DNA from 2 places in the Frigoribacterium sp. AC759 genome. Region 1 is predicted to be linked to the other one. Evidence: predicted binding sites of a transcription regulator. Region 1 holds the regulator's gene; the other holds the start of a gene.
The links. The regulator LexA, encoded in region 1, represses DNA repair genes until DNA is damaged. The targets are predictions, from matches to a motif close to TCGAACANNTGTTCGA.
Positions count from the first base shown of each region.

Region 1 (11,313 bases):
CCCCAGGACCTGATCGGTCCGAGAACTCCACTTCGGTGGCCGGCGTCGACTCCGATGTCGGTGGTCGTCCGTAGCGTTCTCGTATCGACGTTCCCGCCGCCGGAGTGACCGGCGGCACCAGCCTTGTCGTAGCGACGAAGACCTTGTCCCACCGGTCGGCGGCGACGCGACAGCCTACAGGCGCACGGACGACCACCACGAAGGAGAACATCATGCCCTCAGCAGAGAACCGCGAGAAGGCCCTCGAGACCGCACTCGCCCAGATCGACCGCCAGTTCGGCAAAGGCGCGGTCATGCGTCTCGGCAGCGACGAGCGTGCTCCCGTGGCCGTCATCCCCACCGGCTCGATCGCGCTCGACGTCGCGCTCGGAATCGGGGGCATCCCCCGTGGCCGCATCGTCGAGATCTATGGCCCCGAGTCGTCCGGTAAGACCACGCTGACCCTGCACGCGATCGCCAACGCGCAGCGCAACGGCGGCATCGCGGCCTTCATCGACGCCGAGCACGCACTCGACCCCGAATACGCGAGAAAGCTCGGCGTCGACATCGACGCGCTCCTCGTCTCGCAGCCCGACACGGGTGAGCAGGCCCTCGAGATCGCCGACATGCTCGTCCGGTCCGGCTCCATCGACCTCATCGTCATCGACTCCGTAGCGGCTCTGGTGCCGCGGGCCGAGATCGAGGGCGAGATGGGCGATTCGCACGTCGGGCTCCAGGCGCGACTCATGTCTCAGGCGCTCCGCAAGCTGACGGGTGGTCTGAGCCAGACCGGTACCACGATGATCTTCATCAACCAGCTGCGCGAGAAGATCGGCGTGTTCTTCGGTAGCCCCGAGACGACAGCCGGTGGTAAGGCCCTCAAGTTCTACGCCTCGGTGCGTCTCGACATCCGCCGCATCGAGACCCTCAAAGACGGCACCGACGCAGTCGGCAACCGCACAAGGGTCAAGGTCGTCAAGAACAAGATGGCGCCGCCCTTCAAGCAGGCCGAGTTCGACATCCTCTACGGTGTCGGCATCTCCCGAGAGGGCAGCCTGATCGACTTCGGCGTCGAGCACGGCATCGTCCGCAAGTCCGGCGCCTGGTACACCTACGAGGGCGACCAGCTCGGCCAGGGCAAAGAGAACTCGCGCAACTTCCTCCTCAACAACAAGGCCATCGCCGACGAGATCGAGCACAAGATCCTCGCCAAGCTCGGTGTCGGTGGTGCCAAGGCCGTCGAAGAACCCGTCGCATCGATCGAGACCAAGATCGCCGCACGGAAGGGCGCATGACCACGTCCGGCGACGGCGACTCGACGGTCGACTTGGCTCCGGTCACGCCGCTGTTCGGTCGCCGAGGGGCGTCGAAGCCCGCTGCCGGCGGCAGTGCTCCTCAAGACGAGTGGGCCGATGCGGCGCCGAGTGACGACGAGGTCGGCCATGAGTCGACCGCAGATGATGTCGCCGCCGAGTCGACGAGTCACAGCGTAGACGACGTCTCCCGATTCGCAAGCGCCCGTTCGGAGCCGGAGCCGGAGCCGGAGCCCCAGTCGGGCCACGAGTCGGCCTCGGCTCGAGCTTCGAAGCGCAAGACGGCTTCGGTCCCGGCCGAGTCTGACGCTGTCCGGTCGACTGCGGCCGCCCTGGCCGCGATCACCGATCACTGGTCCGGGCCGAGAGCGGTCGACACGCTCGACCCGGTCGACGAAGACGACGAGCCCGAACCAGAGCCCGAGGGGCTCGACGCGCAGCGGAGCCGAGCCGAGAACATCAGCATGCATGCCCTCGCGCGCCGAGGGGTTTCCTCCGCTGAGATGGCCTCTCTTCTGGCAGCCCGTGACCTCGACGAGCAGGTCGTCAGCGACGAGGTCGAACGACTCGAGGGTGTCGGTCTGCTCAACGACCGGGAGCTCGCGGAGAACCTGGTGCGCAGCAAGCATGAGCGCAAGGGCCTCGGTCGCGGCGCTGTCACGAGCGAGCTCCGCAGTCGCGGCATCGCGCCCGAGCTCATCGAGCAGGCGATGTCCGAGATCGACGACGACGACGAGCAGTCACGCGCCGACGAGTGGGCGCTGAAGCGCGCCACGTCGTTGCAGGGGCTCGATCAGGCGACCGCGGAGCGGCGTCTGAACGGGTACCTGATGCGCCGCGGCTATCGGTCCGAGACGATCCGTCGGGCGGTGGAGAAGGCTCTTCCTCGCGGTCGGGGCGGCGTCCGCTTCCGATGATCGGTCGACCGGGGCCGCGGCCGTAGACTCTCCGACTATGTCGACGGTTCTCCCCGCCCCGGTCTCCGAAGCCCGAGCAGACGGCCTCGCGGCTCCCGCGCGTCGCACCTACGAGGTGCGGACGTTCGGGTGCCAGATGAACGTGCACGACAGCGAGCGTCTGAGCGGATCCCTCGAGGCCGCCGGCTACGAGCCGGCCGTCGACGGTGAAGCGGATGTCGTCGTCATCAACACCTGCGCCGTCCGAGAGAACGCCGACAACAAGCTCTACGGCACATTGGGGCGGCTGGCGGGCGTCAAGCGGCGGCGGGAGGGCATGCAGATCGCCGTGGGCGGATGCCTCGCGCAGAAAGACAAAGAGGCCGTCCTCGAGCGCGCGCCCTGGGTCGACGTCGTCTTCGGCACCCACAACGTCGGGGCGCTGCCGACGCTCCTCGAGCGTTCTCGTCATAACGACGAGGCGCAGGTCGAGATCCTCGAATCGCTCGACGTGTTCCCCTCGACCCTGCCGGCCAAGCGCGACTCGGTCAGCTCCGGCTGGGTCTCCATCTCGGTCGGCTGCAACAACACCTGCACCTTCTGCATCGTGCCGACGCTGCGCGGCAAAGAGCGCGATCGGCGCCCGGGCGACATCCTCGCCGAGGTCCGCTCCCTCGTCGACGACGGCGCCATCGAGGTGACCCTGCTCGGTCAGAACGTCAACTCCTACGGGGTCGAGTTCGGCGACCGCCTCGCTTTCGGCAAGCTCCTCCGTGCCGTCGGCGCCATCGACGGCCTCGAGCGCGTCCGTTTCACCAGCCCGCACCCGGCCGCCTTCACCGACGACGTCATCGACGCCATGGCCGAGACCCCTGCGGTGATGCCGCAGCTGCACATGCCCCTCCAGTCGGGGTCCGATGCGATCCTCCGATCGATGCGACGCAGCTATCGCAGCGCGAAGTTCCTGGGCATCATCGACCGGGTCCGGGCCGCGATGCCCGACGCGGCGATCTCGACGGACATCATCGTGGGCTTCCCGGGTGAGACCGAAGCCGACTTCGTCGACACGCTCCGAGTGGTCGAGGAGGCGCGTTTCGCCTCGGCTTTCACCTTCCAGTACTCCGTCCGACCCGGCACGCCCGCGGGGGAGATGGCCGATCAGATCCCCAAAGAGATCGTCCAAGAACGCTACGAGCGGCTGACGGCCCTCCAAGACCGGATCTCCTTCGACGAGAACCGCGCTCTCGTCGGCCGAAGGGTCGAAGTGCTCATCTCGGCGACCGAGGGTCGGAAGGACGCCGAGACCCACCGGCTGTCCGGTCGGGCCGAAGACAGCCGTCTCGTCCACCTCGACGTCCCCGACGGAGTCGAGGCGCCTCGACCGGGCGATGTCGTGACGGTCGACGTGACCGGGGCGGCTCCCTTCCATCTCCTCGCCGAGTCGTCGATCGGCTCCGTCTTCGACGTGCGACGCACGCGGGCAGGCGACGCCTACGACCGCGCCCAGGCCGACTCGTGCGGGGTGCCGGCGTCCGCGACCGGCTCGACCGGCGCCTCCGGGGCACCGAGGGTGTCGTTGGGTCTGCCGACCCTGCGCGTGTCGACGACGCCCATCTACGACGCCGCCGACGGTCTCCGCTGAGTCCGCGGGGTCGACGAGAGATGCTGATCGCCCTGGTCGGTGCCACGGGCACCGGCAAGTCCGCGCTGTCCCTCGACCTGGCCGAGCGGCTCCGGTCGAGCGGTCGCCCGGCGGAGATCGTCAACGCCGACGCGATGCAGCTCTACCGGGGCATGGACATCGGAACCGCGAAGCTGTCGGTCTCCGAGAGGCGCGGCATACCGCACCACCTCCTGGACGAGCTCGATGTGACCGACGAGGCGAGCGTCGAGTGGTACCAGCGGCGCGCCCGGACGGTCATCGACGAGGTCCAGGGGCGGGGTGCGGTGGCGGTGCTCGTGGGCGGCTCGGGGCTCTACGTGTCGAGTGTGCTGTTCGACCTCCGGTTCCCGGGCACCGACCCGGCCATCCGTGCGCGCTACGAGGCCGTCGGCGAGGCCCAGGGGCCGGGTGCGCTCTTCCGCCTGCTGCGCGACCGGGATCCGCTGGCCGCCCAGAAGATCGGCTCGACGAACATCCGCCGTCTCGTCCGTGCCCTCGAGGTCGGCGAGCTGACCGGCGAGCCGTTCTCGGCCCGCCTGCCCGACGAGGCGGCCCGCTGGCGCCCCTCGGCCATCGTCGGCGTGCACGACGATCGAGAGGCCCTCGTCGAGCGACTCGACGCCCGGGTCGAGCGGATGTGGGGCGACGGCCTCGTCGACGAGGTCCGCGGTCTCCTCGCGCACGGTCTCGAGCGCGGCGTCACGGCGAGTCGAGCGATCGGCTACGCGCAGGCGGCCGCCCAGCTGCGCGGCGAACTGACGGAGTCCGACGCCATCGAGACCAGTGCGGCTCTGACCCGCCGCTACGCGCGTCGTCAGGTGAGCTGGTTCCGTCGATACGCCGACGTCCGCTGGGTGCGGTCCGGCGACCCCGGGGGCGTCGAGGCGGCCCTCGATACACTCGACGCGTGACCACCACTCTCCAGTTCACCAAGGGCCAGGGCACGGGCAACGACTTCGTGCTGTTCTCCGACCCCGACGGCGAGTTCCCCCTCGACCCCGTGGCGATCCGGGCGTTGACCGATCGCCACTTCGGCGTGGGCGGCGATGGCGTGATCCGTGCGGTCCGGTCCGAGCACCTCCCCGACGGCCGGAACGCCCTGGCCGAAGACCCGGCCGCCGAGTGGTTCATGGATTACCACAACGCCGACGGCAGTGCGGCCGAGATGTGCGGCAACGGCATCCGGGTCTTCGTCCGCTACCTGACCGACCGCGGCCTCGCGACGCTCGAGCCGGGCGGCACCCTGGCGATCGGCACGCGGGCGGGGGTGCGCCACGTCCAGCGCAGTATGACGGGCTTCCAGGTCGATCTCGGCCTCTGGTCGCTCTCCGACGAGTCGCCGACGGTGCGGGCTCGAGAGCTGCATGCGGCCCGCCCCGGTCTGTCGCTGTCCGTCGGCAATCCGCACGTCGTCGTCGCGCTGGCGACCGACGACGAGCTCGACGCGCTCGACCTCTCGTACCTCCCCGTCCTCGACCCCGCACCCGTCGAGGGCGCGAACGTCGAGTTCGTCGTCCCGGCCGACCCCCTGGTGGTCGACGGCATCGGCCACATCCGCATGCGCGTGCACGAGCGGGGCAGCGGCGAGACCCTCTCGTGCGGCACGGGAGCGGCGGCGGCGGCCCTCGCGACGCGGCACTGGGCCGGTGCCGGGGCGCCCGATCAGTGGCGCGTCGAGGTCCCGGGTGGCACGGTCGGCGTCCTGGTCGTGCCGACGGACGACGGCGAGCACGTCTCGCTCAGCGGTCCGGCCGATCTGGTCTTCAACGGGGCGCTCGAGATCTGACCGCCGTCGTCGGGCCTGCCTCGCTGATCAGCGACGGTGGGCCGTCAAGACGCGGTAGCCCTTGCTGGTGGAGGCGCGGGTCACGTCGACGACGTCGCCCAGCTCGGAGTTCATCCACTTCTGCAGCGAGTCCGCGCCGAGGTTCTTCTGGACGACGAGCCACGCGTCCGACCCGACCTCCAGTCGGGGGAGCCACTTGGTCAAGAGCCCGTGCAGCTCGTTCTTGCCGACGCGGATGGGCGGGTTCGACCAGATCGTCGAGAACCGCAGGTCGGCGGGAACATCGTCGGGCTCGACGGCGTTGACGTTCTCGAGGCCTGCGGCCCGGGCGTTCTCGCGCACGAGCTCCAGCACCCTCTTGTTCACGTCGACGGCCCAGACCGTCGCGTCGGGTGACGACAACGCGAGGCTCAGGGTGATGGGCCCCCATCCGCATCCGACATCGAGCAGATGACCCGAGGTCGGCGGCGTGGGCACGTCGGCCAGGAGGACGGCCGTCCCGGCGTCCACCCGATCGGGGCTGAAGACGCCCGCGGCCGTGGTGAGTTCGAGTTCGCGGCCCGCGAGGGTCACCGAGATGGTCCGGCGCCGCATCAGGCTCTCCGGTTCCGAAGAGAAGTAGTGCTCGCTCGCCATGGCCCACAACCTATCGACAATCCCCACGGGCGGCCGAATCGGCTCCCCGCTCACCGCCTGACGAAAGGGCTAGTATCACTCCGATGACAGACCTCCCCACGAACCCGCTCGATGCCGAGCGTTCCGAGCAGGGTGACGACGTCGTCGCCCGCGTGCTCGACCGTGCGGCGTCCCGGGCTTCCGCCTACACCGTCTTCTCGCCTGCGCAGGCGATCCAGACCCGCTCTCTGCACGACACCGGCTCGGACGGCGACCAGTTCGACCGCGACGATCGCCAGGCGCTCCGTCGTGTGGCGGGGCTCTCGACCGAGCTCCAGGATGTCACCGAGGTCGAGTACCGCCAGCTCCGGCTCGAGAACGTCGTCCTGATCGGCGTCTACTCGCAGGGTTCGCTCTCCGACGCCGAGAACTCCCTCCGCGAGCTGTCGGCCCTGGCCGAGACGGCCGGCGCCGTCGTCCTCGACGGGCTGCTGCAGCGTCGGCCCAACCCCGACCCGAGCACGTACCTCGGCAGCGGCAAGGCCGAAGAGCTGCGGATGACCGTCGCGGCTCTCGGCGCCGACACGGTGATCGCCGACACGGAGCTCGCGCCAAGCCAGCGTCGTGCCCTCGAAGACGTGGTCAAGGTCAAGGTCATCGACCGCACGGCCGTCATCCTCGACATCTTCAGTCAGCACGCCAAGAGCCGGGAGGGCAAGGCGCAGGTCGAACTGGCGCAGCTCGAGTACCTGCTGCCCCGACTGCGCGGCTGGGGCGACTCGATGTCGCGGCAGGCCGGTGGCCAGGTAGGAGGCGCGGGTGCCGGAATGGGCAGCCGCGGCCCCGGAGAGACCAAGATCGAGCTCGATCGGCGACGGATCCACACGCGCATGGCGCGCCTCCGTCGGCAGATCAAGGAGATGAAGCCCGCGCGCGACGCCAAGCGGGCCAATCGCGACCGCAACGAGGTGCCCTCGGTCGCGATCGCCGGCTACACCAACGCGGGCAAGTCGAGCCTGCTCAACAGGCTGACGAGTGCGGGCGTGCTCGTCGAGAACGCCCTCTTCGCGACCCTCGACGCGACGGTGCGCAAGAGCTCGACGACGGACGGCCGGCCGTTCACGTACGCCGACACGGTGGGTTTCGTCCGAAACCTGCCGCATCAGCTGGTCGAAGCCTTCCGCTCCACCCTCGAGGAGGTCGCGGCGTCGGACGTCATCGTCCACGTCGTCGACGGCTCGCACCCCGATCCGGCGGCGCAGCTCGCGACGGTCCGCGAGGTCGTCAGCGAGGTCGACGGGGGCGACATCACCGAGATCGTGGTGTTCAACAAGAGCGACCTGGTCGACCCCGACCAGCGACTCGTGCTCCAGGGCCTCGTCCCGACCGCGGTCTTCGTCTCCGCCCGGACGGGCGAGGGCATCGACGAGCTCCTCGAGCGCATCGCCTCGACCCTTCCGACCCCTGACGTCGAACTCGAGCTGCTCGTACCGTACGACAGGGGCGACGTCGTCTCTCATCTCCACGACTCGGGTCGTGTCGTCGAGACGGCGTACGAGGAGGCCGGCACGCGCGTGCACGCCCGGGTCTACCCGAGCGACGTGGCGTGGTTGTCGCCGTTTGTCGACCGCGAGGCCGTCTCGAGCTGAGCCGACCGAGTCGACCACGACGAAGCCCCCCGCCGAATGGCGGGGGGCTTCGTCGTTCGTCGAGTCGGGGTCACACCGACCGGAGCACGGCCACGACCTTGCCGACGATCTGAGCGTGGTCGCCGACGATCGGCTCGAACGCGCTGTTGCGGGGCAGCAGCCAGGTGTGGCCGTCACGCTGACGGAAGACCTTGACCGTCGCCTCGTCGTCGAGCATGGCGGCCACGATGTCGCCGTTCTCCGCCGAGTTCTGCTGCCGGACGACGACCCAGTCGCCGTCGCAGATGGCGGCGTCGATCATCGAGTCGCCGACGACCCGCAGCATGAAGAGGTCGCCCTTGCCGACGAGCTGGCGGGGGAGGGGCATCACGTCCTCGACCTGCTGCTCGGCCGTGATCGGGATGCCGGCGGCGATGCGCCCCACCATCGGGACGTGCGCGGTGTCGCCGTCGTCGCTCGTCGTGAGGATGCTCGTCACGGGTGCGAGGGCGGGCGCCTCGGTCGAGAGGACCTCGAGGGCGCGGGGCCGGTTCGGATCGCGTCGGATGCGACCCGCGAGCTCGAGCTGGTTCAACTGGTGGGTCACGCTCGACAGCGACTTCAGACCGACGGCGTCGCCGATCTCCCGCATGCTCGGCGGGTATCCGCGCTGTCCGATGCTCTGCTGGATGGCCGTCAGGATCGACGTCTGCTTGGCCGTCAGCTCCTTGCGCGTGACCGAGCCCGTCTCGGTCGACCGGGTGCGCTGCGCGTCGCTCATGTGTCTCCTGCCGTGGATGTCGGTGGTCGCTGTTCTACTCGGACCACCGATCGAAACCGTATCCGATGCGGCGTCTTCGGCGAAACACATGTTCGAGTGTGTCGCCGATCCACGTCGAGAAAATCGAACATCGGGGTTGAAATCGACTTTGATCGAAGATATGTTCGGAACACGTCTTCGTGCCCGGTGTTCCCGGCCGATCGCCGGGCACGAACACGGACGTCTCCTCTAGCGGTGAAAGGACCACCTCATGAGCGCCATCACGACCACCACTGCCACTCCCACCCCCACCGACGACGCCGTCGCCTCCTTCTCTTCGCCCCCGCGCGTCCGGCTGCGCATCACCCGGCGGGGGCGTCGTGTCGTCAGCACCGCCGTCGGTCTGCTCGTCGCCGGTGTCGTCGGCGGCGTGCTCCTCGCCGGGCCCGGTGCAGTCGCGTCGGACACCGCCGGTGCGGCGTCGTTCGACTACGTCACGGTCGACGGGGGAGACACCCTGTGGCAGGTCGCGTCCGAGATCGCACCCACCAAAGACCCCCGCGACGTCATCAGCGACATCGTGCAGTTGAACAACCTCAGCAGCACCGAGGTCGCGGCGGGGCAGTCGCTCGCCGTCCCCGCTCAGTACGCCGACTGACGGGCCGTCCATCGGGCTCCGTCTGAAGAGACCTCGAGGGGTCGCGACCGCTGCCAGCCGAGGGTCGACGATTCGGGACTCCGTCCGGTGGAGACCTACCATGGAGCGGTGTCCTTCAGTCTCGACGACCTCCCCATCCGTGACGACCTCCGTGGCCTGACGCCGTACGGCGCACCGCAGACCAGGGTGCCGGTCGCTCTCAACGTCAACGAGAACACGCATCCGATTCCCGAGAACGTCGCACGCGACATCGTCGCATCGATCGCGCAGGCCGTCCTCGAGGTGAACCGGTATCCCGACCGCGAGTTCACGCAGTTGCGGGACTCCCTGGCCGACTACCTGGGTCACGGCCTCACCCGAGACAACATCTGGGCGGCGAACGGCTCGAACGAGGTCATCCAGCAGATCCTCCAGGCCTTCGGCGGCCCCGGGCGGAGCGTCCTCGGCTTCCCTCCGACGTACTCGATGCACTCGATCATCGCGGCGGGCACCGGGAGCACCTGGGTCGAGGGTGCGCGAGACGTCGACTTCACCATCAGTCCCGAGACGGCGGTCGCCGAGATTCGTCGCACCGAACCGGACATCGTGTTCTTCTGCGGTCCGAACAACCCGACGGGCACGCCCCTCGACCTCGCCACGGTCGAGGCCGCCTACGACGCGACCGACGGAATCGTCTTCGTCGACGAGGCGTACGCGGAGTTCATGCCCGTCGGCCAGCCCACCGCTCTGACCCTGCTCGAAGGCCGGCCGCGTCTCATCGTCTCCCGCACCATGAGCAAGGCCTTCGCCTTCGCCGGGGCGCGAGTCGGATACCTCGCCGCCCACCCGGCCGTGACCGACGCGCTCCGTCTGGTGCGCCTCCCTTATCACCTGTCGTCGTTGACCCAGGCCGCCGCGATCGCCGCGCTCTCCCACGCCGACGAGATGCTCGCCATGGTCGGCGAGATCGCCACCCAACGCGACCGGATCGTCCGGGTGCTGACCGAGCTCGGCTACGAGCCCTGGCCGACCTGGTCGAACTTCGTGCTGTTCGGCGGGGTCGACGATCCGGCCGACGTGTTCGAGCGTCTGCTCGCCCGGGGCATCATCGTGCGGAACCTCGGCATCCCCCACCACCTCCGGGTCAGTGCGGGCACCGAGGCCGAGACCACGGCGTTCCTCGAGGCGCTGCGCGACATTAGGCTCTCCTCGTGACCGAACAGACCCCTACCCGCGTGGCCTCCCTCGAGCGTGAGACGAGCGAGTCGCGCATCGCGCTGTCGCTCGACCTCGACGGCACCGGCTCGTCGAGCATCGACTCGTCCGTCCCGTTCTTCGACCACCTGCTGACGGCGCTGTCGAAGCACTCGCTGATCGATCTGCGGGTGGCGGCGACGGGTGACACGCACATCGACGCGCACCACACGGTCGAAGACATCGGCATCGCCTTCGGCACCGCGCTCCGTCAGGCGCTCGGCGACAAGTCGGGTATTGCACGGTACGGCGACGCCCTGGTGCCGCTCGACGAGGCCCTGGTGCAGGCGGTCGTCGACATCTCCGGTCGCCCGTACCTCGTGCACGGCGGCGAGCCGGAGGGCTTCGAGCTGCACCTGATCGGCGGCCACTTCACGGGGTCCCTGGTGCGCCACGTGTTCGAGGCGATCGCCTTCCACGCCGGCATCACGGTACACATCCGCGTGCTCGGCGGGCGCGACCCGCATCACATCGCCGAGGCCGAGTTCAAGGCCTTCGCGCGAGCCCTCCGCCAGGCCGTGCAGCCCGACCCGCGGGTGGTCGGCATCCCCTCCACGAAGGGCGCGCTGTGACGGTCCGTCCCTCCGTCGTGGTCCTCGACTACGGCAGCGGCAACGTCCACTCGGCGGTCAAGGCCCTCGAGCTCGCCGGGGCCGACGTCGAGCTGACGGCCGATCGCGCCCGGGTGCAGGCGGCCGACGGCCTCTTCGTGCCGGGCGTCGGGGCCTTCGGCGCCGTTATGAGCGCGCTCGAGTCCGTCCGCGGCGGCGAGCTCATCGATC
Region 1 covers NZ_CEEDMT010000001.1:588,468-599,780, forward strand. Annotated here, with positions in the region: gene recA (recombinase RecA) at 213-1,274, shown strand; gene ACZ6JE_RS02720 (regulatory protein RecX) at 1,271-2,209, shown strand; gene miaB (tRNA (N6-isopentenyl adenosine(37)-C2)-methylthiotransferase MiaB) at 2,247-3,830, shown strand; gene miaA (tRNA (adenosine(37)-N6)-dimethylallyltransferase MiaA) at 3,851-4,762, shown strand; gene dapF (diaminopimelate epimerase) at 4,759-5,637, shown strand; gene ACZ6JE_RS02740 (class I SAM-dependent methyltransferase) at 5,665-6,273, opposite strand; gene hflX (GTPase HflX) at 6,357-7,901, shown strand; gene lexA (transcriptional repressor LexA) at 7,972-8,661, opposite strand; gene ACZ6JE_RS02755 (LysM peptidoglycan-binding domain-containing protein) at 8,912-9,298, shown strand; gene ACZ6JE_RS02760 (histidinol-phosphate transaminase) at 9,407-10,492, shown strand; gene hisB (imidazoleglycerol-phosphate dehydratase HisB) at 10,489-11,103, shown strand; gene hisH (imidazole glycerol phosphate synthase subunit HisH) at 11,100-11,313, shown strand, end outside.

Region 2 (11,313 bases), on a different contig from region 1:
GGCGAGCAACGGTTCTCCTTCTGCGATTCGCGACGTCGTCGCGACATGGTGCTGGACGTCGATCGAGGGCGCCGCGGGCGCGGTGCGCACCGACCTCGTGCACCGTTCCGCCCGTCGGTGGCGGCCGATGTCGGTGCGAGCCGGGAGAATGGACGCATGTGCGGACGATTCGTGATGGCTCGCGCCTCGAGCGACCTGGTGGCCCTGTTCGACGTTGATGTATCAGGAGACACTCTCCCAGATCCTTCCTGGAATATCGCTCCGACCCGCCCGGTGAATCTGCTGGTCGACGCCGCCCCCCGCGGCGCCGACGCCGGCGGCCCGCCTGTGCGGCGGCTCGCGGCGGCCCGATGGGGACTCGTGCCCGGCGGGTCGAACGGACCCGAGGGCGCCCCGGTGTTCAACGCCCGATCGGAGACGGCGGCCGAGAAGCCGATGTTCCGCGACGCGGTGGCGGCCCGCCGCGGGCTGGTGCCGGCCACCGGCTACTACGAATGGACGACCGACCCCGCGGGCGTCAAGCACCCCCATCTGGTGCGCCTCCCCGACGACGAGGTCATGCTCTTCGCCGCGCTGTACGAGTGGTGGCGCGACCCGCGGGCGGCACCGGACGCACCGTCCCGGTGGCTGCTGTCGACGACGATCCTGACCCGCGCCTCCTCGGGGCCGCTCGAGACCCTGCACGACCGGATGCCGGTCTTCGTGGGGGCCGACGTGATGGACGACTGGCTCGATCCAGAGACCGAGGGCGACGACGATCTCGTGCAGGGGGTCGCGGGGCTCGCACCCGAGATCGCGGACCGCATGTCGTTCCACGAGGTCTCGTCCGAGGTCGGCTCGGTGTCGTCCGACTCCCCCGCCCTCGTCGAACCGGTCTGACGTGACAGGATGGGCGCATGCCCGACACCCGTAGACCGGCACCGGCCGGAGTCGAGCCGCTGCTGCACCGCGCCGCCCGCATCGAGAACTCGGTCCACCGGTTCCGCGAGAAGCGCGCCCGCAAGCGGGGCCTCCTCCCGACAGTCGTCCCTTACACGGGCTACGGCTCGTCCGGCTGGGCCCGCGTGCTGTCGCGGGTGCTGCTGACCCGCAAGGGAACCCTCGAGGGGATCGACCGGGCGAACGTGCGCGGTTGGCGCAGCTTCACCAGCGTGCCTGTCGAGAAGGCCAGGGTCGACGTCGTGCTCGGCGGGCGCACGCACCACCTGACGACCGACCGCGGCGGCGTGCTCGACGTACGGGTCGAGGTCGACCTCGAACCGGGCTGGCACGTCGCCACCGTCAGCTGCGAGGGCTCGCTGCCCGTCGACGCCCCGGTCTACGTGATCGACCCCGACGTGCGGTTCGGCGTCGTGTCGGACATCGACGACACGGTCATGGTGACATCGCTGCCCCGGCCCTTCCTGGCCGCCTGGAACACGTTCGTCCTGAACGAGCACGCCAGACGCCCCGTGCCCGGCATGTCGGTGCTCTACGAGCGACTGCAGCGCACGGCTGGCGGCTGCCCGGTGATCTACCTCTCGACCGGCGCCTGGAACGTCGCCCCCACCCTCTCGCGGTTCCTCTCGCGCAACCTCTACCCGAGCGGTCCGCTGCTGCTGACCGACTGGGGCCCGACGCACGACCGCTTCTTCCGCAGCGGACGCGAGCACAAGCACGCGTCGCTCGACCGGCTGGCGAAGGAGTTCCCGCACATGCGCTGGCTGCTGGTGGGCGACGACGGCCAGCACGACGAAGAGCTCTACGGGCGGTTCCTGCACGAGCACCCCGACTCGGTCGCCGCCGTGGCGATCCGCCAGCTGTCGCCCAGCGAGGCCGTCCTCGCGGGTGGCCGGTCGACGCGCTCCGAGCACGCCCAGGGCAGCGACACCCCCTGGGTGTCCGCCCCCGACGGCGCGGGCCTCTGGGATCAGCTCGCCGACGCCGGCGTCGTCGAGTGATGGCGTAGCAGCCTCTCGATCCTCCCTCTCGCGGGTCGGATGTCGGCGGCCGACCGTACACTTCGTTCGAACACACATTCGAACGACGACGAGCGGGGCGAGACGACATGAAGGTCGACGAGAAGGTACCGGTCGAGACGACCGACGACGGGGCGCCGCTGCGATTCGTGTGGCGGGGCGTCGTGTACGGCGTGGTCAGCCCGCCCGAGCGGTGGATCACCCGCCGAGAGTGGTGGCGGTCGGCTGCCCGGGCGCCTCGGGGCGGGGCGGTCGATCTGCTCGAGCTGCCGGTCTGGCGGGTCGACGCCCTGCCGCTGACCGACGGCGCCCATCGGATCGACGGCACCTTCGACCTCGCCCTCGACCCCGCGCTGGGCTCATGGCTGCTGCTCGGCGTCTTCGACGACCGCGTCGAGCAGCAGCTGTTCGCCTGATCGGCCGGCACCAGGAATGCCGGCACTCGGGAATGAACGACGCACCCCGCTCGTTCCGACCTCGGCGACTCGAGCGCCGTGGCAGATCACGGAGACCGTCGTCGCCACGACCAGGAGGACGACGTGCAGGTGATCCGGTGGCTCTTCGACGCTCAGCTCGTGCTGGGCGATCAGACCATCCTCTGGCGAGAGATCGTCGGCAACGTCTTCGGTCTGCTCAGCGCCCTCGGCGGCATGCGCCGGAAGGTCTGGGCCTGGCCGATCGGCATCGTCGGCAACGCCCTGCTCTTCACGGTGTTCCTCGGCGCGGTCTTCGACACGCCGAACCCGGTCAATCTGCTCGGCCAGGCCGGGCGTCAGGTGATGTTCATCGTGGTCTCGATCTACGGGTGGCGCCGCTGGCGGCAGAGCGAGACCGGGGCCGGCGCTGCGGTCGAGCCGCGGTGGGCCGGCTGGCGCAACCGCGTCCTGCTCGTCGTGGCGCTCTTCGGCGGCACGGCCGTGCTCACCCCGATCTTCGGCGCCCTGGGCTCGTACGAGCCCGTCTGGGCCGACGCCTGGATCTTCATGGGCTCGCTACTGGCGACGTACGGCATGGCCAAGGGCTGGGTCGAGTTCTGGCTGATCTGGGTCGCCGTCGACCTCGTGGGCACACCGCTGCTGTTCAGCGCCGGCTACTACGCCTCGGCGTTCATGTACGTCTTCTACGGCGCGTTCACCCTGATGGGCTTCGTCGTCTGGGCGCGCACCCGCCGGCAGAAGCCTCAGATCGAGACACGCTGGCCCGACCCCACCCTCCAGCGGGGTCGCTGACCGGACTGCTTGGATGGCCGCATGCCCCTGCCCATCGAGAACTACGCCCTGATCGGTGATCTGCACACCGGATGCCTCGTCGGCACCGACGGCAGCATCGACTGGCTGTGCCTGCCCCGCTTCGACTCCGCCTCGACCTTCGGCGCCCTGCTCGGCGACCACGACGCCGGGCGGTGGCTGATCGCCCCGACCGACGCCGACGCCACCGCGACCCGTCGCTACATCGACGACACGTTCGTGCTCGTGACGCGGTGGCAGACCGCCACGGGCGTCGTCGAGGTCACCGATCTGATGCCCTACGGCGACCGCCGCGCCGATGTCGTGCGCCGGGTGACGGGGGTCTCGGGCACCGTGACCCTGCACGTCGATCTGGCCATCCGCTTCGGCTACGGCAGCGCCATGCCCTGGGTGCGGCAGGTGACCGACGGCGACGACACCGCACTCGTCGCGACGGCCGGCCCCGACGCCGTCGTCGTCCGAGGGCCGCGCCTGACCGCCACCGACCACACCCATGCGACCGAGTTCGACGTCGCGGCCGGCGAGGTCGTCGACCTCTCCCTCACCTGGTACCCCTCGCACCGGCAGCCACCCGCGGCGGTGGACATCGACGCGGCCATCGACGACACGGTCGGCTGGTGGCAGGCCTGGGCCGCACGGTGCACGACTCCCCCGGCCTACGAACGCGAGGTCCGCCGTTCGCTGCTGATCCTCCGAGCGCTGACGCACGAAGACACCGGGGGCATCGTCGCCGCCGCGACGACCAGCCTGCCTGAGCAGTTCGGGGGCTCGCGCAACTGGGACTACCGCTACGTCTGGCTCCGCGACGCGTCGATGACGCTGCAGGCGCTGATCCTGCACGGCTACGTCGAGGAGGCCGATCGCTGGCGCGGCTGGCTGCTGAGGGCGATCGCCGGAGACCCGGCCGACGTGCAGATCATGTACGGCCTCGCCGGCGAGCGCCACCTGCACGAGAGCGAGATCGACCACCTGCCCGGCTACGGGGGCGCCGCTCCGGTGCGGGTCGGGAACGCCGCCTACAAGCAGTACCAGGGCGACATCTTCGGCGAGGTCATGATCGCCCTGCACGAGGCCCGCCAGCTCGGCGTCGACGAGACCGAGTACTCGTGGCCGTTGCAGCGGGCCCTGATGCAGTACGTCGACGACAATCGCACCCGGCCCGACAGCGGCATCTGGGAGATCCGCGGCGAGCTGCAGCACTTCACCCACTCGCGGGTCATGATCTGGGCCGCGCTCGATCGCGCCATCGCGGGCGTCGAGCAGTTCGGCCTCGACGGCCCGGTCGACCGCTGGCGCGAGCTCCGAGACGAGGTGCGGGCCGAGGTCGAACGCGACGGCTGGAACGCCGAACGGAACTCCTACACGCAGCACTACGACACCACCGAGGTGGACGCCTCGCTGCTGCAGCTCGCCCAGGTCGGCTTCGTCGCCGCCGACGACCCCCGCATGCTCGGCACCGTCGCCGCGATCGAGCACGACCTGCTGCACGACGGACTGCTGCTGCGCTACCGCACCGAGAGCGGCGTCGATGGGCTGGCGGGCGACGAGAACCCCTTCCTGACCTGCTCGTTCTGGCTCGCCGAGCAGTACGCGGCCTCGGGGCGGGTGGACGACGCCGTCACCCTGATGGATCGCCTGGTCGGCTACTGCAACGACGTCGGCATGCTGTCGGAGGAGATCGAGGTCGCGACGGGGCGACACGTCGGCAACACGCCTCAGGCGCTGTCGCACCTGGCGCTGGTCCGTGCGGCGGACGCGATCGGGCGCGCGCAGGCGACCCGCGCCTCCTAGGCTCCCCCGGTCGGCGGAACGGACGACGGCCGCCCTGCTCGATGCGAGCGGGACGGCCGTCGGGGTGCTGCCGTGGTTCAGGTGGGCCGGTGGATCAGGCGGGCCAGTCCGCCGGACCGGTCGAGCCGGCCGCGTACGTGTCGAGCGGCACCTGGCCGGCCTGCCACGCGTCGATCACGGGAGCGACGATGGCCCAGCAGCGCTCGGCCACGTCGCCGCGGATCGAGAGCGTCGGGTCGTCGTGGAAGATGCCGCTGAGCACCTCGCCGTAGGGGGTGAGCTCGGGCTTGCCGAGGGTCACCGACATGGTCGACTTCTCGAGGTCGAAGGGGTTGCCGGAGCCGTTGGTCGTGACGCCGAGCTCCATCGTCTCGGGGCTGATCTCGATGCGCAGCGTGTCGGGCGTCGAGGAGCCGTTGAGCCCCTCGGGCAGCGCCGGCACGGGCTTGAAGGTGATGAGGACCTCTTTGCGGATCTTCGTCATGCCCTTGCCCGAACGGAGGATGAACGGCACGCCGGCCCAACGGCGCGTCTTGACCTCGAACTCGACCTCGGCCAGGGTCTCGGTCTGACGCTCGTCGTCGACGCCGTCCTCGTCGGCGTAGGCGGGGACGTCCTTGCCGTCGATGGTGCCGGCGGAGTACTGGGCGCGACGGCTCGACGCGACGGGGTCGCCGCCCTTGACCCAGGTGGCACGCAGCACGCGCGCGATCTCGCTGCGCAGCTCGACCGAGTCGATCGACGACGGGGCGTCCATCGCGATGACCGCGAGCACCTGGAGGAGGTGGCTCTGGATCATGTCGATCAGGGCGCCGGCCTTGTCGTAGTACTGGGCGCGGCCTTCGAGACCGAGCACCTCGTCGTAGAAGATCTCGACCTTCTCGATGTTCTCGCTGTTCCAGACCGGCTCGAACAGGCGGTTCGCGAAGCGGAGGCCGATCATGTTGAGCACGGTCGCACGACCGAGGAAGTGGTCGGTGCGGTGGATGCGCTCTTCGGGGACGATCTTCAACAGCTCGGCGTTCAGCTCGCGAGCGCTCTGCTCGTCGGAGCCGAAGGGCTTCTCGAGGGCGAGGCGGAGACCCTCGGGGAGGTCGATCTCGGCCAGCGACTGGATGACCTTCGTGCTGATCGCCGGCGGGAGGGCGAAGTACATGACGGGCGTGCCCTCGCTGGCCTCGAACAGCGCCTTCAGGTGCTCGACCGTGGTGGGGTCGCCCTGGATGTAGCGGCTCGACGCGAGGGTCTTCTTGGCGAGGTCGCTGCCGGCGTCGCCGTTGAACGCCGTCTTGACGACGTCGTCCCACTCGTCGGCGCTGCGCTCGCTGCGGCCGGTGCCGATCAGCTGCACGTCGACTCCGCGGTCGCTCTTCAGCAGGCTGGCGAGGCCGGGGAGCAGCAGACGCTCGGTGAGGTCTCCGCTGGCTCCGAGGATGATGAGGGTGGTGGTGTCTGTCACTGTGCGGCTTTCATGGATGAGGGCGGCGAACGGATCGTCGCTTGTCGATCTGGCGGCGGGTGGGGTGCTCAGGCCACGAGTGTCAACGCACAGGGCGGACGGGCATTCCCGTCGACCGCCCCGGCCGGTCAGGGCACGGGTCGCGTCTCGGCGTCGGTGCCCGGTCAACCGTACTGCTCTTGGGCGGCGGGCGTCGCACCCCGTCAGTCGGCGTCGCGTCGGACGGTGTCGCGGGGCGCCTCGTCGTCCTCCGTGGCCCTGGCCGTGCCGTCGTCGCCCGTGGTGCCGTCGGCGTCCGGGGCGTCGTCGGCATCCGCGGAGTCGTCGGCGGTGGCGGTGTCGTCGGCGCCGGTCGTCTCGTCTCCGTCGGCTCCGTCGGATCCGGGGTGCGCCTCCTCGGTGTCGGTCCCGGCGTCCGCCGTCCCCGCGTCCGTCTCGGAGGGCCGGGGCGCGGTGCCGTCGTCGGGGTCGAGCGCGGCGACGATGCGACCGAGCGAGACGGCGATCGACACCCCGCCGCTGGTGTCGGTGGTGGGGCGGTCGCGGTGGGCGTCGATCGCCTCCCAGAGGTCGGCGATGCGACGGCGCGCCTCGACGAACACGTCGGCGTCGGAGTCGTGGCGCCTGATCACCTCGGCGACCCCGTGCAGGGTGTGCGCCACGGCCGGGGCGAGCGAGTCGGGCATGCCGATCTGGCGGCCGATGCGCCTGCCGAGGACCCCGGAGACCTCGGCGATGTCCTGCAGATGGAACGAGACCCGCTCGAACGCGGCCAGTTCGGCGTACTCGTGGCCGAGATCGCGTCGACGCAGCAGCCACCGGGGATTCATCCGCCGCGACTCGTCGGCGTACTGCACCGACGAGCGCACGCTGTGGAGGGTCGCGGGCAGCTCGCCGACGCGCTCCTCCCAGTCGTCGTCCTCGAGGGGCCAGGGCGTCTCGAAGACGCCGGCGATCTCGTCGGCCCGGTCGGCGAGCGCCTGCCGGACCCGCCGGAGCCGCGTCTCGGCGCGCGAGGTGTTCAGAGGCGGCACGATCACGAAGTTGACGACGACGCCCACGACGACGCCGACGCCGAGCTGGACGATGTAGCCGATGCCGTACGACTCGGTGTCGGATCCTCCGAGCAGCAGCACGAACAGGCCCGCGGTGAGCACCCAGTCGCGACCGGCCCCGAGCCAGCGGATGCCGGCGAGCACGACGCCGATGCCGACCAGCACGCCGACCGCGAGGACTCCGGGCGGCCCGTCCTGCAGGGCGAAGACCGCCGTGGCGAGGGCGATGCCGACGACGACGCCCAGCAGCACCTGGATGCCCTGTCGCAAGGAGGCCCGCAGCGTCGGATACATGGCGATGACCGCGCCGAGCGGCGCGTAGTAGGGGTAGTCGGCCGCCGTGCCGGGGATCTGCGGGGCGATCCAGTAGGCGAGCCCCGCGGCGAACGCCGTCTTCACGGCCAGCAGGAGGCGCGGCTGGGCGAGCAGCACGCGGGTCCAGTGCCCGACGGCGCGGGCGTCCCGGTCGAGGGTCGAGCGGCGGTCGGTCATGGCTCGATGATGCCAGCCGGCGGGCGTCGCCGCCGGGTCGTCGACCACGTACACTGATCGAACATCTGTTCGAACCGACCCGGCCGGGGGGTCTGAGCACGAGGCACCAGTCATGCGTTTCACCCATCTCCGCGTCGCGTCGTCGTTCAGCGCGCACTACGGCACCGCCCACCCGAAGACCCTCGTCGAGACCGTGGCCGGGCGACGGGCCGACGCCGCGGCGATCACCGACCGCGACGGGCTCTACGGGGCGATCCGGCACATCGGCGCGTGTCGCGCCGCGGGCGTCGACCCGATCGTGGGGGTGGAGCTGGGGTGCCGCGACGATCGGGCCGGTGCCGGCGCCGGCGGAGGCGCTGGTGCTGCGGGCGCGGGTGCCGGCGGAGGAGCTGCCGGAGGCGCTGGTGCTGCGGGCGCGGGTGCTCCGGTCGATCGGATCGTCGTGCTGGCGCACGGGTCGATCGACGGCGGCGCTCCGGGTGCGGGGTGGGCGGCGCTCTGCCGGTTGATCAGCGCCGCGCACGGCCGGGCGACGCGGAAGGCGAGCGGCAGCGCGAACAGCGTGGCGACCATCGGCCGGTCACGGGTGCGGGCGTTCGTCCAGGGCGAGTCGGGGCCCGCCGCGACCGTGCTGCTCGGCCCGGACTCCGACGTGGGTCGACTGGTGCAGGCGGGTCGGCACACCGAGGCGGCGGCGTCGCTGGCCGACTGGGCGGCCGTGCTGCCGGGCGGCGTGGTGGTCGAGGTCGTCTGCCATCTGACCGAGCCGGGCGAGAGCCGCAGCATCCGGCACGCGGCCCGCATGCTCGAGCTGGCCGACCACGTCGGGGTGCCGGCCGTGCTGACCAACGCCGTCCGCTACCTCGACCCCGACGAGGCGGTCACCGCCGACGTCCTCGACTCGGCAGGGCATCTCGCCGCCCTGGGCAGCTTCCGCCCGCAGCCGAACGCGCAGGCGTTCCTGAAGTCGGCCGATGCGATGCGCGCCGTCGCGCGGATGGTGACCGACGCCTCCTCGCTGCCTCGCAGCTCCGCCGACGAGATGCTGTCCGCGACCGAGCGGCTGGCCGACCGGTGCCGACTCGACCCCGCCGCCGATCTGGGCTGGGGTCGGCCGAAGGTCCCCGAGCCGAGTGCGATCGGAGTCGACGGCGATCCCGACCAGGTGCTGTTCCGCCGGGCGGAGGCGGGGATCACCGAGCGGTTCGGCGACGCCGGTCGCGCTCTGCGCGAGAAGGTCGACGAGCGCATGCGCTACGAGCTCGGCATCATCACGGGGTTCGGCTTCGCCGGGTACTTCCTGACCGTGGCCGACGTGTCGAAGCTGATGCGCGACATGAGGGTGCGGAACGCCGCACGCGGGTCGGGGGCGGGCAGCCTCGTCACCTATCTGCTGCGGATCTCGAACGTCGATCCGATCGAGCACGATCTGCTGTTCGAGAGGTTCCTCGGCAACAAGCGGGAGACGCTCCCCGACATCGACATCGACGTCGAGTCGGCGAGGCGGCACGAGGTCTACCGGGCGATCTTCGACCGGTACGGCAGCAACCGGGTGACACTCATGTCGATGCAGTCGACCTACCGGGGGCGAGGCGCCGTCCGTGACGCCGGTCTGGCGCTCGGTCTCGACGACGAGCAGATCGACCTCGTCGCCAAGAACGTCTGGCGCTCGAACGCCCGCGACCTGCGGACGGCCCTGGCCGAGAAGCCCGAGCTGCGCGAGATCGCCGAGCTGGCCCGCAGCGACGGGCAGATCGACCTGCTGGTCGATCTCAGCGAGCGACTCGACCGGCTGCCGCGGCACATCTCGATGCATCCGTGCGGGGTGATCCTCGGCGACTCCGGTCTGCTCAGCATGACGCCGGTCCAGCCGAGCGGCATCGGTCTGCCGATGAGCCAGTTCGACAAGCACGACATGAACGACGCCGGTCTGCTGAAGCTCGACGTGCTGGGGGTGCGCATGCAGAGCACGCTGGCGTACGCGCTCGACGAGATCGAGCGCGTGAACGGCTCGAGGGCCGCGGTGGCCGGTGCGCTGCCGGTGGACGCACGGTACGTGAACAGAGAGGGGCGGATCGAGCTCGACGAGATCCCGCACGACGACGAGCCGACGTTCGCGGCGATCAGGACGACGCACACGCTCGGCATGTTCCAGATCGAGAGCCCGGGGCAGCGCGAGCTGATCGGCAAGATGCAGCCCGACCGCTACTCCGACCTCATCGCCGATATCTCCCTGTTCCGCCCCGGGCCGATGAAGGGCAACATGATCGTGCCGTTCCTCGACACGAAGCACGGGTTCCAGCATCCCGACTACATCCACCCGAGCTTCGCGGGGTTCCTCGACGACAGCTACGGAGTCGTGATCTACCACGAGCACGTCCTGCGGATCCTCGAGGCGACGATGCAGGTGAGCCTCGCCGAGGCCGACGAGATCCGACGTCACATGGGCAAGGGCGACGACGACGCCCTCGAGGCGACGTTCCGCGCCCGCACCCGGGCCAACGTCGACCCCGAGACCGGGCTGCGCCGCTACGACGACGCCGACGTCGACCGCATCTGGGCCGTGCTGAAGGGCTTCGGATCGTTCGGCTTCTGCAAGGCGCACGGTGCCGCCTTCGCCCTGCCCACGTACCAGAGCGCATGGCTGAAGACGCACTACCCGGCCGAGTTCCTCGCCGGCATCCTGACCCACGATCCCGGCATGTACCCGAAGCGGCTGCTCCTGACCGAGGCGCGGCGGATGGGCATCCCGGTGCTGCCGCTCGACGTCAACGCCTCGACCGACGTCTACCGCGTCGAACGGCTGCGCGCACCCGCCACCCCGATCGCGCCGACTCGCACCGGCGACCTCGGCATCCGGCTGTCGCTCGTCGACGTGCACGGCATCAGCGACGCCGAGCTCGCCCGGGTCGTCGTGGGTCGCCCGTACGAATCGATCACCGACTTCTGGCAGCGGGCGACACCGTCGCGGTCGTTGTTCGAGCGACTCGCCCAGGTCGGGGCGCTCGACTCGCTCGCCGGCCCGGGGCGGACGAGGGGCGATGTCCTGGCCAGGGTGCGCGCGCTGACCGGCAGGTCGTCACGGCCCCGGGCGGCCGACGTCGAGAACCAGCTCGACTTCGTCGTCGACGACTCCGACACCGTGCCCACCGGCACCCCCGACGTCGGAGTCCGCGACCGGGTGAGCGACGAGCTCGACATCCTGTCGATGGAGGTCAGCGAGCACGTCATCGAGAGCTACCGTCCGATGCTCGACGACCTCGGCGTCGTCCGGGCCGCCGACCTGCGCGACCACTGGAACGGCACGACCG
Region 2 covers NZ_CEEDMT010000027.1:4,742-16,054, reverse strand. Annotated here, with positions in the region: gene ACZ6JE_RS13340 (TetR/AcrR family transcriptional regulator) at 1-9, opposite strand, end outside; gene ACZ6JE_RS13335 (SOS response-associated peptidase) at 157-879, shown strand; gene ACZ6JE_RS13330 (App1 family protein) at 897-1,940, shown strand; gene ACZ6JE_RS13325 (DUF6504 family protein) at 2,048-2,374, shown strand; gene pnuC (nicotinamide riboside transporter PnuC) at 2,498-3,187, shown strand; gene ACZ6JE_RS13315 (glycoside hydrolase family 15 protein) at 3,209-4,996, shown strand; gene ACZ6JE_RS13310 (glucose-6-phosphate dehydrogenase) at 5,091-6,455, opposite strand; gene ACZ6JE_RS13305 (FUSC family protein) at 6,659-8,002, opposite strand; gene ACZ6JE_RS13300 (DNA polymerase III subunit alpha) at 8,115-11,313, shown strand, end outside.
Region 2: ACZ6JE_RS13300 (DNA polymerase III subunit alpha) is a predicted target of LexA. The motif match lies at 8,060-8,075, and genes of this name have one in related genera.